Regions from separate parts of the Streptomyces sp. NPDC056580 genome, predicted to be linked through region 2. Evidence: riboswitches for the same ligand, from Rfam matches in the RefSeq annotation. Region 2 holds a riboswitch; the other holds the start of a gene.
What was found. A riboswitch is a leader RNA that binds a small molecule or an ion and turns the genes downstream of it on or off. The one in region 2 is predicted to bind cobalamin.

Region 1: linked by a shared signal. The riboswitch ahead of ACFQ9Z_RS02935 (CbtB-domain containing protein) and the one ahead of ACFQ9Z_RS20405 (ribonucleoside-diphosphate reductase subunit alpha) in region 2 are both predicted to bind cobalamin.

Annotation. Positions count from the first base shown of each region.
Region 1 is NZ_JBHTVE010000001.1:626,060-631,859, reverse strand. It holds gene ACFQ9Z_RS02960 (acyl-CoA dehydrogenase family protein) at 1-197, shown strand, start outside; gene ACFQ9Z_RS02955 (hypothetical protein) at 422-616, shown strand; gene ACFQ9Z_RS02950 (phosphodiester glycosidase family protein) at 688-1,893, opposite strand; gene ACFQ9Z_RS02945 (DUF779 domain-containing protein) at 2,008-2,367, opposite strand; gene ACFQ9Z_RS02940 (histidine phosphatase family protein) at 2,448-3,050, opposite strand; cobalamin riboswitch at 3,157-3,299, shown strand; gene ACFQ9Z_RS02935 (CbtB-domain containing protein) at 3,335-3,556, shown strand; gene ACFQ9Z_RS02930 (CbtA family protein) at 3,581-4,345, shown strand; partial or broken gene ACFQ9Z_RS02925 (spore photoproduct lyase family protein) at 4,428-4,844, opposite strand; gene ACFQ9Z_RS02920 (SsgA family sporulation/cell division regulator) at 4,872-5,303, opposite strand; gene ACFQ9Z_RS02915 (DUF4383 domain-containing protein) at 5,556-5,800, shown strand, end outside.
Region 2 is NZ_JBHTVE010000008.1:350,587-356,386, reverse strand. It holds gene ACFQ9Z_RS20420 (GntR family transcriptional regulator) at 1-502, shown strand, start outside; gene ACFQ9Z_RS20415 (DUF3311 domain-containing protein) at 640-903, shown strand; gene mctP (monocarboxylate uptake permease MctP) at 900-2,528, shown strand; cobalamin riboswitch at 2,669-2,801, shown strand; gene ACFQ9Z_RS20405 (ribonucleoside-diphosphate reductase subunit alpha) at 2,926-5,316, shown strand; gene ACFQ9Z_RS20400 (ribonucleotide-diphosphate reductase subunit beta) at 5,373-5,800, shown strand, end outside.

The DNA of each region.
Region 1 (5,800 bases), on a different contig from region 2:
TCGCACAGGCCTACGCCGGCCCGGTGGCCGTACGCGCCACCGAGGAGGCGGTGCAGTTGCACGGCGGGATCGGAATGACCTGGGAGCACCCCGCGCACCTGCACCTCAAGCGGGCCAAGGCGGACTCGATCACCTACGGCACCGCGGGCGCCCACCGGGAGGCGCTGGCCGCTCTGGTCGGCCTCCAGGCGCCCTGACGGCCGGCCAGGCCCGCGACGCCCCGCGGGTGCGGCCCCTCTCCGGCCGGCGCCGGCCGTCCCGGTACCGACGGTCTCGCCGGCCCGGAGGGGCCCTCCCGGGCGTACACCCGTCCGTCTGACACCACACGATCGGAGGACACGTCAGCCACCCGGACAAACCCTCCGCTACGCCACACTTACGGCCGAACGCCGCCGAAGGGGCGTGGCGGAGGAGGTTGACGATGGCCATTTCCATCTCTGTGGTGCTGCTGCTCCTGATCCTGGCGGTGGTGTTCATCCGCAACGGCGCGCTGAAGATGTCGCACGCCCTGGTCTGCATGCTGCTCGGGTTCTACCTGGCCAGCACCAGCATGGCGCCCACCATCCACAGCGGGCTCACCGCGACCGCCGACCTGGTGAGCAGCCTGCGGCCGTGAGCCGTGAGCCGTGAGCCGTGAGCCGTGAGCCGTGAGCCGTGAGCCGTGAGCCGTGAGCCGTGAGCCGTGGGTCAGCGGGAGAAGACCCCGATGCCGTTCGGCACCGGGCGTTCGGCGCCGCCGCTCGGATGGTTGCGGACCGTCACCCCGCGCGCGCCCCCGGCGCGGGTGACCATCTCGCTCGACCCGCCGCCGTCGAGGTTGAACGCGTCCGACGCGCCCAGGCCGCGCATGGCGGCCGCCTCCTCGGCGATCGTCATGCCGGTGCGGGAGTCGTCGGCCCCGTCCAGCGCGAGCAGCAGCAGCTGCCGCCCGCCGCCCCGCAGACCCGCGACGGTGCGCACGGCGGAGGCCCTGTCGTCGAGCCCCGCGAGCGGCCTGCCGTGCCGCAGCACCGGGTAGCCGCCGACCGCGAACGCGTAGGGCACCCTGGCCCTGGCCGCCACCAGGCCGTGGGTGACGGTCACCGCGTCTCCCACGGTCAGCTCGCGCAGCTCCCGCGCCCCCCGTTCGCGGCCCACCAGGACCGTGGTGCCCGCGGGGACGGGGCCCCGGCCCGGAGTGCCGGCGGCGCCGACCACCCGGCCGCGGCGCACCTCCACCTCGTAGGTCTCGGTGCTGCAGGGCGCCGCCCGGTCGGTGTCCGTGCCGCAGACGGCCCGCTCCCGGGAGGCGGCGCCCCACCGGGAGGTGAAGGCCCCCACGGAGTTCTGCGGCAGCGCGTACTGGTCGAGGCCGCCGAGCGGGAGCCTGCCGTGCGGTGTGGTCACCGAGCCGGTGAGGGAGAGGCGGTCCAGACGGGCCCGCCGGTCGGCGCCCACCCCGAGCACGTCCCGCGTGGTGGCGCCAGGAGGCAGCGGCGGCCCGAACCGCTGGCCCCTGGGCACCGCCGCCTTGAGCACCCGGCCGCCCGCGACCGCCGGGCCCACGCTTGCGCCGGTGGCCTCGACACCCGGGTGCTGGGTCTCGGTGATGTCGAAGAAGTCGCCGTTGACACCCGCGACCGCGCCGGCCGAGTCGGCCAGCCGGGACACGGTGGCCCGGGCGGCCACCGCCCCGGGGTGCAGCAGGTCCACCCGGACGTGCGGGTCGCCCAGGTCGACGGTGAGCAGGTGGGCGCGGGTGCGCCCGGCCGCCGCCGTGATGTCGAACTCCCGGTACACGACCCCCGGAGCGATCCGCTCGCCCCGGCCGCCGGCCGGCACGGCAGCGGCCGGCGCCGCCCCGGCCAGGGCCGCGCCGGCCAGCAGGCCGAGCGCCGTGAGAACCGTGAGCACCGGCCTGCCCGCCGCCGTTCGCCGCCGACCTCTCGTCACCGCGCCCCCTGATGCCTCGTCAACCGCCACAGGACTCAAGGGAAGTGCAGCAGACGACGGAGACGTACGGGACTCCTAGGCGTCGACTACGCGAGAACGGGTGAGAAAACGCACTCCCTCGGGTGCTTCCAGCGAGAAACCGCTCCCTCGTCCGGGTACCACGTCCACGATCAGCCGGGTGTGGCTCCAGGCCTCGTACTGGCTCCGCGACATCCAGAACGTCACGGGCTCCTCGACGCCGTCCACCGCCAGTTCCGCCAGCAGCACGTCCGAGCCGCCGGTCCGGAACTCGCCGTCCGGATAGCACATGGGCGCGCTGCCGTCGCAGCAGCCGCCGGACTGGTGGAACATCAACGGCCCGTGCTCGGCCCGCAGCCGGCGCACCAGCTCGGCGGCCCGTGGGGTGAGTTCGACGCGGGGGACTTCCTCTTGCATGGTCACCGTCCTGGAGCACCGGGGGCGTCGGACCCGGCCCAGTCTCACGGCTGGTCACCACGGCGTCCAGAGGGCGTCCTTCAGCGGCCGGGGCGCTCCTGCGGCGTGCCGCCCGTCCGGCCCAGCGCCGTCCCGGGCGCCAGGTTCCAGCGCCCGGCCCGGCCGGTGAAGGCGGTTGCGGTCAGGGGCGGTACGTCGATCCGCCAGAAGGCGTCCTCCGGCGCGCCGAGCACTCGTACGGTCACGGCCCGCACGACCTCCGGCTCGACCACCGCCACCAGGCGGCCGGAGGCACCGGCGGCCTCGTCCAGCCAGCCACCGACCCGGGCGCACAGCAGGTGCACCGACTCCCCGCCGTGCGGGCGCGCCGCCGGGTCGGCCAGCCACCGGGCCAGCGCCACCGGCTCCCGGGCGGCGGCCTCGTCGAGCGTCAGCCCCCGCCAGCGGCCCATGTCCAGCCCGGCCAGGGCGGGTTCGTCGCGGGCGTCCAGGCCCAGCGCGGCCGCCGTCTCCCGGCAGCGGACGACCGGGGAGACGAGTGCCGCGGCGGCCGGCCGCACCTCGTCCGCGGCCGACCGGGCGCGCGCCGCGCCCGCCGCGTCGAGCGAGCACCCGTCGTCGAAGCGGGCCTCCCGCACGGCTGGGTTCATAGCCGGTGAGATCAACGTCACTCGGGTCGTCATGAGATCGCTTCCATGGTCAACGGCCCTTCGGGCGCAAGGCATCCACAGCGTACGGGGCCTGCGGGGCGGCGCCGTCCCGCACCCGTGCGCCCTTGGCCGCGACCGCGCTTCGCGGTACCTTCTCGGCGACAGCGACGACGGAATGCGGAAGCCGGTGGGAATCCGGCACGGTCGCGCCACTGTGAGCCCGTTCGCACCGATCCCGGTGCGGGCCGGCGAGTCAGACCCGCCCGTCGTCCCGTGCACCACCGAGCCGGGACGCGAGTTCCCCAGGAGGTCCTGCCATGGCGCAGTCCGCCGTTCAGCCCAGCACCACCCCCGACGTCCTCCCCGCCAAGCTGCCGATCGGCGCCGTCGCCCCCTGGGCCGTCTTCTTCGGCGTCCTGATGCTGGTCCTGCTCTACTTCGTCGGCGCCGAACAGGGCGCGACCTCCGTGATGTCCGGCGAGAACGTGCACGAGTGGCTGCACGACGCCCGGCACCTGCTCGGTTTCCCCTGCCACTGACCGGGCGGGGGAACAAGCGCGCCCATGAACTCGGCAACCGTCCGGAACCTGTTGGTGCGTGGCATGCTCGCGGGACTCGCCGCGGGCCTGCTCGCCCTCGTCGTCGCCTACTTCCTCGGTGAACCGAGCGTCGACTCGGCCATCGCCTACGAGGAGGCGCACGCCCACGAACACGGCGTGGAGGCGGTCTCCCGCACCATGCAGTCGACCGCCGGCCTGTCCACCGGTGTGCTCGTCTACGGCGTCGCGTTCGGCGGCATCGCCGCCCTCGCGTACTGCTTCGCCCTCGGCCGCGTCGGCCGCTTCGGGCCGCGTGCGAGCGCGCTGCTGCTGGCGGCAGCGGGCCTCGTCGCCGTCTACGTCGTGCCGTTCCTGAAGTACCCGGCCAACCCCCCGTCGGTCGGCGAACCCGACACGATCGGCAAGCGCACGACCCTGTACTTCCTGATGATGGTCCTGAGCGTGCTGCTGGCGGTCGTCACGGTGATCCTCGGCAAGCGTCTCGCCCCCCGCCTCGGCAACTGGAACGCGACGGTGGCCGCTGGGGCCTTCTTCGTCCTGGCCGCCGGGCTCGCCTACGCGTTCCTGCCGGCCGTCGACGAGGTCCCCAAGGACTTCTCCCCGACCTTGCTGTGGCAGTTCCGCCTGGCCGCACTGGCCGTCCAGGCGACCCTGTGGACGGCGTTCGGGCTCGTCTTCGGCGTCCTCGCGGAACGGGTGCTCACCGCGGAGCGCACGGCCGGCAGGCGGCCGGCCTCCGGTGCGCGCGCCCCTGCCGGGCACCGCTGAGGCGCCCGAGGCTCCGGCTCCCGGCCCGCTCGCGGGCCGGTGCCGTGGGCGTCCGGCCGGGCCGGAAGCGGCGCCGCCCCGGTCAGAAGGCGTACCGGATCCGCAGCCACGGAGCGTGCGCCGCGACCAGGCCCCAAAGCTCCTCCACCCCCCTCGCCTTGACCGCGTGGTCGTAGCGCACGTTCAGCGCCCCGTTCTCGGAGCGTTTGCCCTGCTGGATTCCGGGCTGCCAGAGCACGTCCTCGGCGCGCGGGTGCCAGCCGAGGTGCACCTCGTGCAGCTCCCGGTTGTGGGTCAGCATGATCACTTCGGCGGCCGCCTGCCGTCTGACCCGCTCGGGCAGCACGTCGCCGAGCTGCCGCAGCAACTCGGCCCAGGCCTGCTGCCAGCCGGGACGCAGGACCACGGGGGAGAGGTTGAAGTGCACCTCGTACCCCGCGTCCAGGAAGTCGGCCGCGGCGGCGATGCGCTCGGCCACCGGGGACGCGGTCCTCACGTCTTCCCGGGCGCCGCCCGTCCTCACCGGTCACCCGCGGCGCAGCAGTTCCGCCAGGACGGCGTCCCAGTCGAGGTGGGAGCTCTCCGTACCGGCGGGCACCGCCCGGAACGTCTCGGTCAGCCAGTCCCCCAACGGACCGGCCGGTATGTACAGCACGGCGGCACCGCCCACGCCGCGCAGCAGCACGCGCACCGTGGTGGACCCGTGGCAGCGGCACGGCGGCCAGACCCGCACGGTGCCCTGGCCGGACGGGACGCCCAGGCCCGCGTACAGCAGGTCCCGGGAGAACAGCCAGGGCGCGGCGCCCACGGGGTTGCCGGGGAAGTCCAGGCGTACGGCGAACGGATCGGCCGAGTCGTAGCTGAAGCGGACCTCGAGCCGGAGGGCTTCCACGTCGCTGATGACCAGCTCGATGGTCAGGTCGGTGTGCAGACGCCTGGTCCGGTCGGTGGAGTCCATGGCGCCTCCCGGATGAGGTGGATCGTGGGCCCCGCCCTGCGCGAAGCCCCGCACCGACCACTTCCGGGCGGGGGCGGGCGGTGGATGCGGCCGGCCGGCAGGTGTCGCGGGACGCGGGCCGGCGGGGAAAGCCGCGGCGCGGGGTGCAACCGTTCCGCGGGCGCCGCCGGAAGAGGGGGGTGACGCGGGCGGGGAGGCGATCCGCGCCCGCCCGACCCTGGGGGGCCTGGCACGCATCGGAAGGGATGTGTCATGAGGCTTCGCGACGAATGGCCGGTGGATCACGGGCTGGCGACGGTCTACCGGTACGGCGCCGGACTCTGCGGCGGCATTCTGCTGCTGTTCGGCTGTCTCGGTTTCGCCGACGAACTCAGCCCCTTCGGCACGGACGGCACCCGCATCGCGGGCATGTCGACGAACGGACTGCTGAGCCTGATCTCCGTGCTCTTCGGTCTGCTTCTGGTCTGCGGCGCGGTGGTCGGCGGGAACTTCGCCTC
Region 2 (5,800 bases):
GGTGTCGCAGGCGCTGCAACTGACCTCCTACACCGAGGACATGCGCGCCCAGGGCCTGGAGCCCACCTCGCAGCTGCTGGACATCGGGTACATCACCGCCGACGAGCGGCTCGCCGAGCTGCTGGACATAACGGCAGGCGGCCGGGTGCTGCGCATCGAGCGGCTGCGCATGGCCAACGGCGAGCCCATGGCCATCGAGACCACCCATCTGTCGGCCAAGCGTTTCCCCGCGCTCAGGCGGTCGCTGGTGAAGTACACGTCCCTGTACACCGCGCTCGCCGAGGTCTACGGCGTCCACCTCGCCGAGGCCGAGGAGACCATCGAGACCTCCCTGGCCACCCCGCGCGAGGCGGGTCTGCTCGGCACCGACGTGGGTCTGCCGATGCTGATGCTCTCCCGTCACTCCCTGGACGGCGAAGGTCAGCCGGTGGAGTGGGTGAGATCCGTCTACCGCGGCGACCGGTACAAGTTCGTCGCCCGTCTCAAGCGCCCCCAGGACTGACCGGCGGCGGGAACCTTCACGCTCCGCACGCGAAATCGATATGCCGATATGCGGACGAGGTCTTCCGCTGCCACGACGGCGTCACCTAGATTGCCTGCGCATTACACAGGTGATCAGTGAGGGGACGGAGCCGTGGCATGTCCGAAGCGCAAGAAGTGAGACCACCGGTCGTGACACCGGTCCGCATCATCATCGGCCTGTGTCTCGTCGCGCCGTTCGTGGCGATGCTGTGGGTCGGCTCGTACGCCAAGACGGACCCCGCGTTCATCGGGATCCCGTTCTTCTACTGGTACCAGATGCTGTGGGTGCTGATCTCCACCGCGCTCACGATGCTGGCCTACAAGCTGTGGCAGCGTGACCAGCGCGCCCGCCGGGTCCAGGACGGGGGTGCGGCGAAGTGAAGGACGGCGTCAACGGCGTCGCGCTCGGCGTCTTCATCTTCTTCTTCCTGGCCGTCACGGTCATGGGCTTCCTGGCCGCACGCTGGCGCAGGCCCGACAACGAGCACTCCCTGGACGAATGGGGCCTGGGCGGACGCTCGTTCGGCACCTGGATCACCTGGTTCCTGCTCGGCGGCGACCTGTACACCGCATACACCTTCGTCGCCGTGCCGGCGGCGATCTACGCGGCGGGCGCGGCCGGTTTCTTCGCGGTCCCGTACACGATCCTGGTCTACCCTCTGATCTTCACCTTCCTGCCCCGCCTGTGGTCGGTCTCGCACCGCCACGGCTACGTCACCACCTCGGACTTCGTGCGCGGCAGGTTCGGCTCCAAGGGCCTGTCGCTGGCCGTGGCGGTCACCGGGATCCTCGCGACGATGCCGTACATCGCGCTCCAGCTCGTGGGCATCCAGGCGGTGCTGGACGTGATGGGCGTCGGCGGCGGCGAGAACACCAACTGGTTCGTGAAGGACCTGCCGCTGCTCATCGCCTTCGGCGTGCTGGCCGCGTACACCTACTCGTCGGGCCTGCGCGCCCCCGCCCTCATCGCGTTCGTCAAGGACGCGCTGATCTACATCGTCATCGCGGTGGCGATCATCTACATCCCGATCAAGCTGGGCGGCTTCGACGACGTCTTCGCCAAGGCGGGCGACGCCTTCAGCCAGGTCAACCCGGCCACCGGCAAACCGCGCGGCGCGCTGGCCCCGCCGGAGGCGGGCCAGTGGACGTACGCCACCCTGGCGCTGGGCTCCGCGCTCGCCCTGTTCATGTACCCGCACTCGATCACCGCGACCCTGTCCTCGAAGAGCCGTGAGGTGATCCGCCGCAACACCACGATCCTGCCGCTGTACTCGCTGATGCTCGGCCTGCTGGCCCTGCTCGGCTTCATGGCGATCGCGGCCGGGGTGAAGGTCGCCAACGGCCAGCTCGCGATCCCGCAGCTGTTCGAGGACATGTTCCCGGACTGGTTCGCCGGCGTGGCCTTCGCGGCGATCGGCATCGGCGCCCTGGTGCCCGCGGCCATCATGTCCATCGCGGCGGCGAACCTCTTCACCCGCAACATCTACAAGGACTTCATCAAGCCGGACGCGACGGCCAAGGAGGAGACCCGGGTCTCCAAGATCGTGTCGCTGCTGGTGAAGGTGGGCGCGCTGGTCTTCGTGCTGACGATGGACAAAACGGTCGCCATCAACTTCCAGCTCCTGGGCGGCATCTGGATCCTGCAGACCTTCCCGGCCCTGGTCGGCGGCCTGTTCACCCGCTGGTTCCACCGCTGGGCGCTGCTCGCCGGCTGGGCGGTCGGCATGGTGTACGGCACGCTCGCCGCCTACGGGGTGGCCTCGCCCACCCAGGCGCACTTCGGCGGCTCCGCGAAGGAGATCCCGGGCATCGGGGAGATCGGCTACATCGGTCTCACCGCGTTCGTGCTCAACGTCGTGGTCACCGTGGTGCTCACCTTCGTCCTGAAGGCCGTGAAGGCCCCCGAGGGCCTCGACGAGACCAGGCCGGAGGACTACACGGCCGACGCGGGCGATCCCGGGGTCGAGGTGGAACTCCCGCCCGCCACCGCGGGCAGCGCCCACTAGCGCGACCGGTCACCGACCACCCCGCAGCGGGCCGCCGACAGCACCGACGTCGGCGGCCCGCTGTCATGCGATCTGACGCTGCGGAGCCACCGCAACACGCAACAGCCACAACATGTGGGGGTGCCACGGCAGCCTGGCACTAGATGTATGCTCATGCTCGCTGTCGCCGCAGGGGAATCCGGTGCGAATCCGGAACTGTCCCGCAACGGTGTACTCGCGTGCCTCCGCACGCCTGTTTCAGTCCGAGGACCTGCCGGCAGCGTGCGCCCGGCCGTCCGGTCCGGGTGCTCATCGACGTCCGGGCCTCGTGGAATGGGCCGGTGGACGCGGCGCCGTGCGCGCCCGCGCTGCCCCCTGCCCTCCGCAAGGCCCCGTGCCGAGCGAGGGAGAGCCCCACGTGACCATCGCGCCAGCCGACCCGGCTTCAGCCACCCCGGCGAGCGGAGCCCCGGTGGAGACCGACGGTCCCGGTGCCGCGCTGCTGCGGACCCTGACCGAGCTGACCGCCGACCTCCCCGACGCCGACCCCGGCCGGGTCGCCGCCGCCGCGCTGCGCGGCCGGTCGGCCCGGGCCGACGAGGCGGAGTTGCGCGAGCTGGCCACGGAGTCGGCCGCCGGCCTGATCTCCGAGGACCCCGCCTACTCCCGGCTGGCGGCCAGGCTGCTGACCGTCTCCATCCGCGTCGAGGCCGCCTCGCAGGGCGTCACCTCCTTCACCGGGTCCGTGGCCGTGGGTCACCGGGAGGGTCTCGTCGCCGACCGCACCGCGGAGTTCGTGCGCCTGCACGCCGAGCGGCTCGACGCGCTGGTCGACCCGGCGGCCGACGACCGCTTCGGCTACTTCGGCCTGCGCACCCTGCACAGCCGCTACCTGCTCCGCCACCCCATCACCCGCAAGGTGATCGAGACGCCCCAGCACTTCATGCTGCGCGTCGCCGCCGGGCTGGCCGAGGACGACAGCGCCCGCTCCGTGGACGAGGTCGCGTCGCTGTACGGCCTGATGAGCCGGCTCGACTACCTGCCCTCCTCCCCCACCCTGTTCAACTCCGGCACCCGGCACCCGCAGATGTCGTCCTGCTACCTCCTCGACTCCCCGCTGGACGAGCTGGACTCCATCTACGACCGCTACCACCAGGTCGCGCGCCTCTCCAAGCACGCCGGAGGCATCGGCCTGTCGTACTCCCGCATCCGCAGCCGCGGTTCGCTGATCCGCGGCACCAACGGGCACTCCAACGGCATCGTGCCGTTCCTGAAGACGCTGGACGCCTCGGTGGCCGCGGTGAACCAGGGCGGCCGGCGCAAGGGCGCCGCGGCGGTGTACCTGGAGACGTGGCACTCCGACATCGAGGAGTTCCTGGAGCTGCGCGACAACACCGGTGAGGACGCCCGCCGTACGCACAACCTGAACCTGGCGCACTGGATCCCGGACGAGTTCATGCGCCGGGTCGACGCCGACGGGCAGTGGTCGCTGTTCTCCCCGGTGGACGTGCCGGAGCTGGTGGACCTGTGGGGCGAGGAGTTCGACGCCGCCTACCGCGCGGCGGAGGCCGCGGGGCTCGCGAAGAAGACGATGCCGGCCCGGGACCTGTACGGCCGTATGATGCGCACCCTCGCGCAGACCGGCAACGGCTGGATGACCTTCAAGGACGCCGCCAACCGCACCGCCAACCAGACGGCGACCGCCGGGCACGTCGTGCACTCCTCCAACCTGTGCACGGAGATCCTGGAGGTCACCGACGACGGCGAGACCGCGGTCTGCAACCTGGGCTCGGTCAGCCTCGGCGCCTTCGTGGACACCGCGACGGGCGACCTCGACTGGGAGCGGCTCGACGAGACCGTCCGCACGGCCGTGACCTTCCTCGACCGCGTGGTGGACATCAACTTCTACCCCACCGAGCAGGCGGGCCGGTCGAACGCCAACTGGCGTCCGGTGGGCCTGGGCGCGATGGGCCTGCAGGACGTCTTCTTCAAGCTGCGGCTGCCCTTCGACTCCCCCGAGGCGAAGGCCCTGTCCTCCCGGATCGCCGAGCGGATCATGCTCGCCGCGTACGAGGCCTCCGCCGACCTCGCCGAGCGCAACGGACCGCTGCCGGCCTGGCGCAAGACGCGCACCGCCCAGGGCGTGCTGCACCCCGACCACTACGGCGTGGAGTTCACCTGGCCGGAGCGCTGGGCGGCGCTGCGGGAGCGGATCGCCCGGGTCGGCATGCGCAACTCGCTGCTCCTGGCCATCGCGCCCACCGCGACCATCGCGTCCATCGCCGGTGTGTACGAGTGCATCGAGCCGCAGGTGTCCAACCTGTTCAAGCGCGAGACGCTGTCCGGGGAGTTCCTCCAGGTCAACTCGTACCTGGTGAAGGACCTGAAGGAGCTGGGCGTGTGGGACGCCCGTACCCGCGAGGCGCTGCGCGAGTCCAACGGCTCGGTGCAGGACTTCGCCTGGATCCCGGCGGACGTACGCGCCCTCTACCGCACGGCGTGGGAGATCCCGCAGCGCGGTCTGATCGACATGGCCGCGGCCCGGACCCCGTTCCTCGACCAGGCCCAGTCGCTGAACCTGTTCCTGGAGACGCCGACCATCGGCAAGCTCTCCTCGATGTACGCCTACGCCTGGAAGTCGGGTCTGAAGACGACGTACTACCTGCGTTCCCGCCCGGCGACCCGGATCGCCCGCGCCGCCCAGGGACAGGCGCGGCCCCAGGCCACCGTCCCCGTCCAGCAGACCGCCGCCCCCGACGCGGTCGCCTGCTCCCTCGAGAACCCCGAGTCCTGCGAGGCCTGCCAGTAACTCCCGCCCGCCACCCGACCACCACTCCTGGAGGACGGCGCTCCGCGCCGACTGCGATGACTCGTCACACCAACCTGCTGGACCCCGGCTTCGAGCTGACTCTCCGTCCGATGCGCTACCCGGACTTCTACGAGCGCTACCGGGACGCCATCAAGAACACCTGGACCGTCGAGGAGGTCGACCTCCACTCGGACGTCGCCGACCTCGCGAAGCTGTCCCCGGCCGAACAGCACCTGATCGGCCGTCTGGTCGCCTTCTTCGCGACGGGCGACTCGATCGTCGCGAACAACCTGGTGCTGACCCTCTACAAGCACATCAACTCCCCCGAGGCCCGGCTCTACCTGAGCCGCCAGCTCTTCGAGGAGGCCGTGCACGTCCAGTTCTACCTGACGCTGCTGGACACCTACCTGCCCGATCCGGACGACCGGGCGGCGGCGTTCGCCGCGGTGGAGAACATCCCCTCCATCCGCGAGAAGGCCGGGTT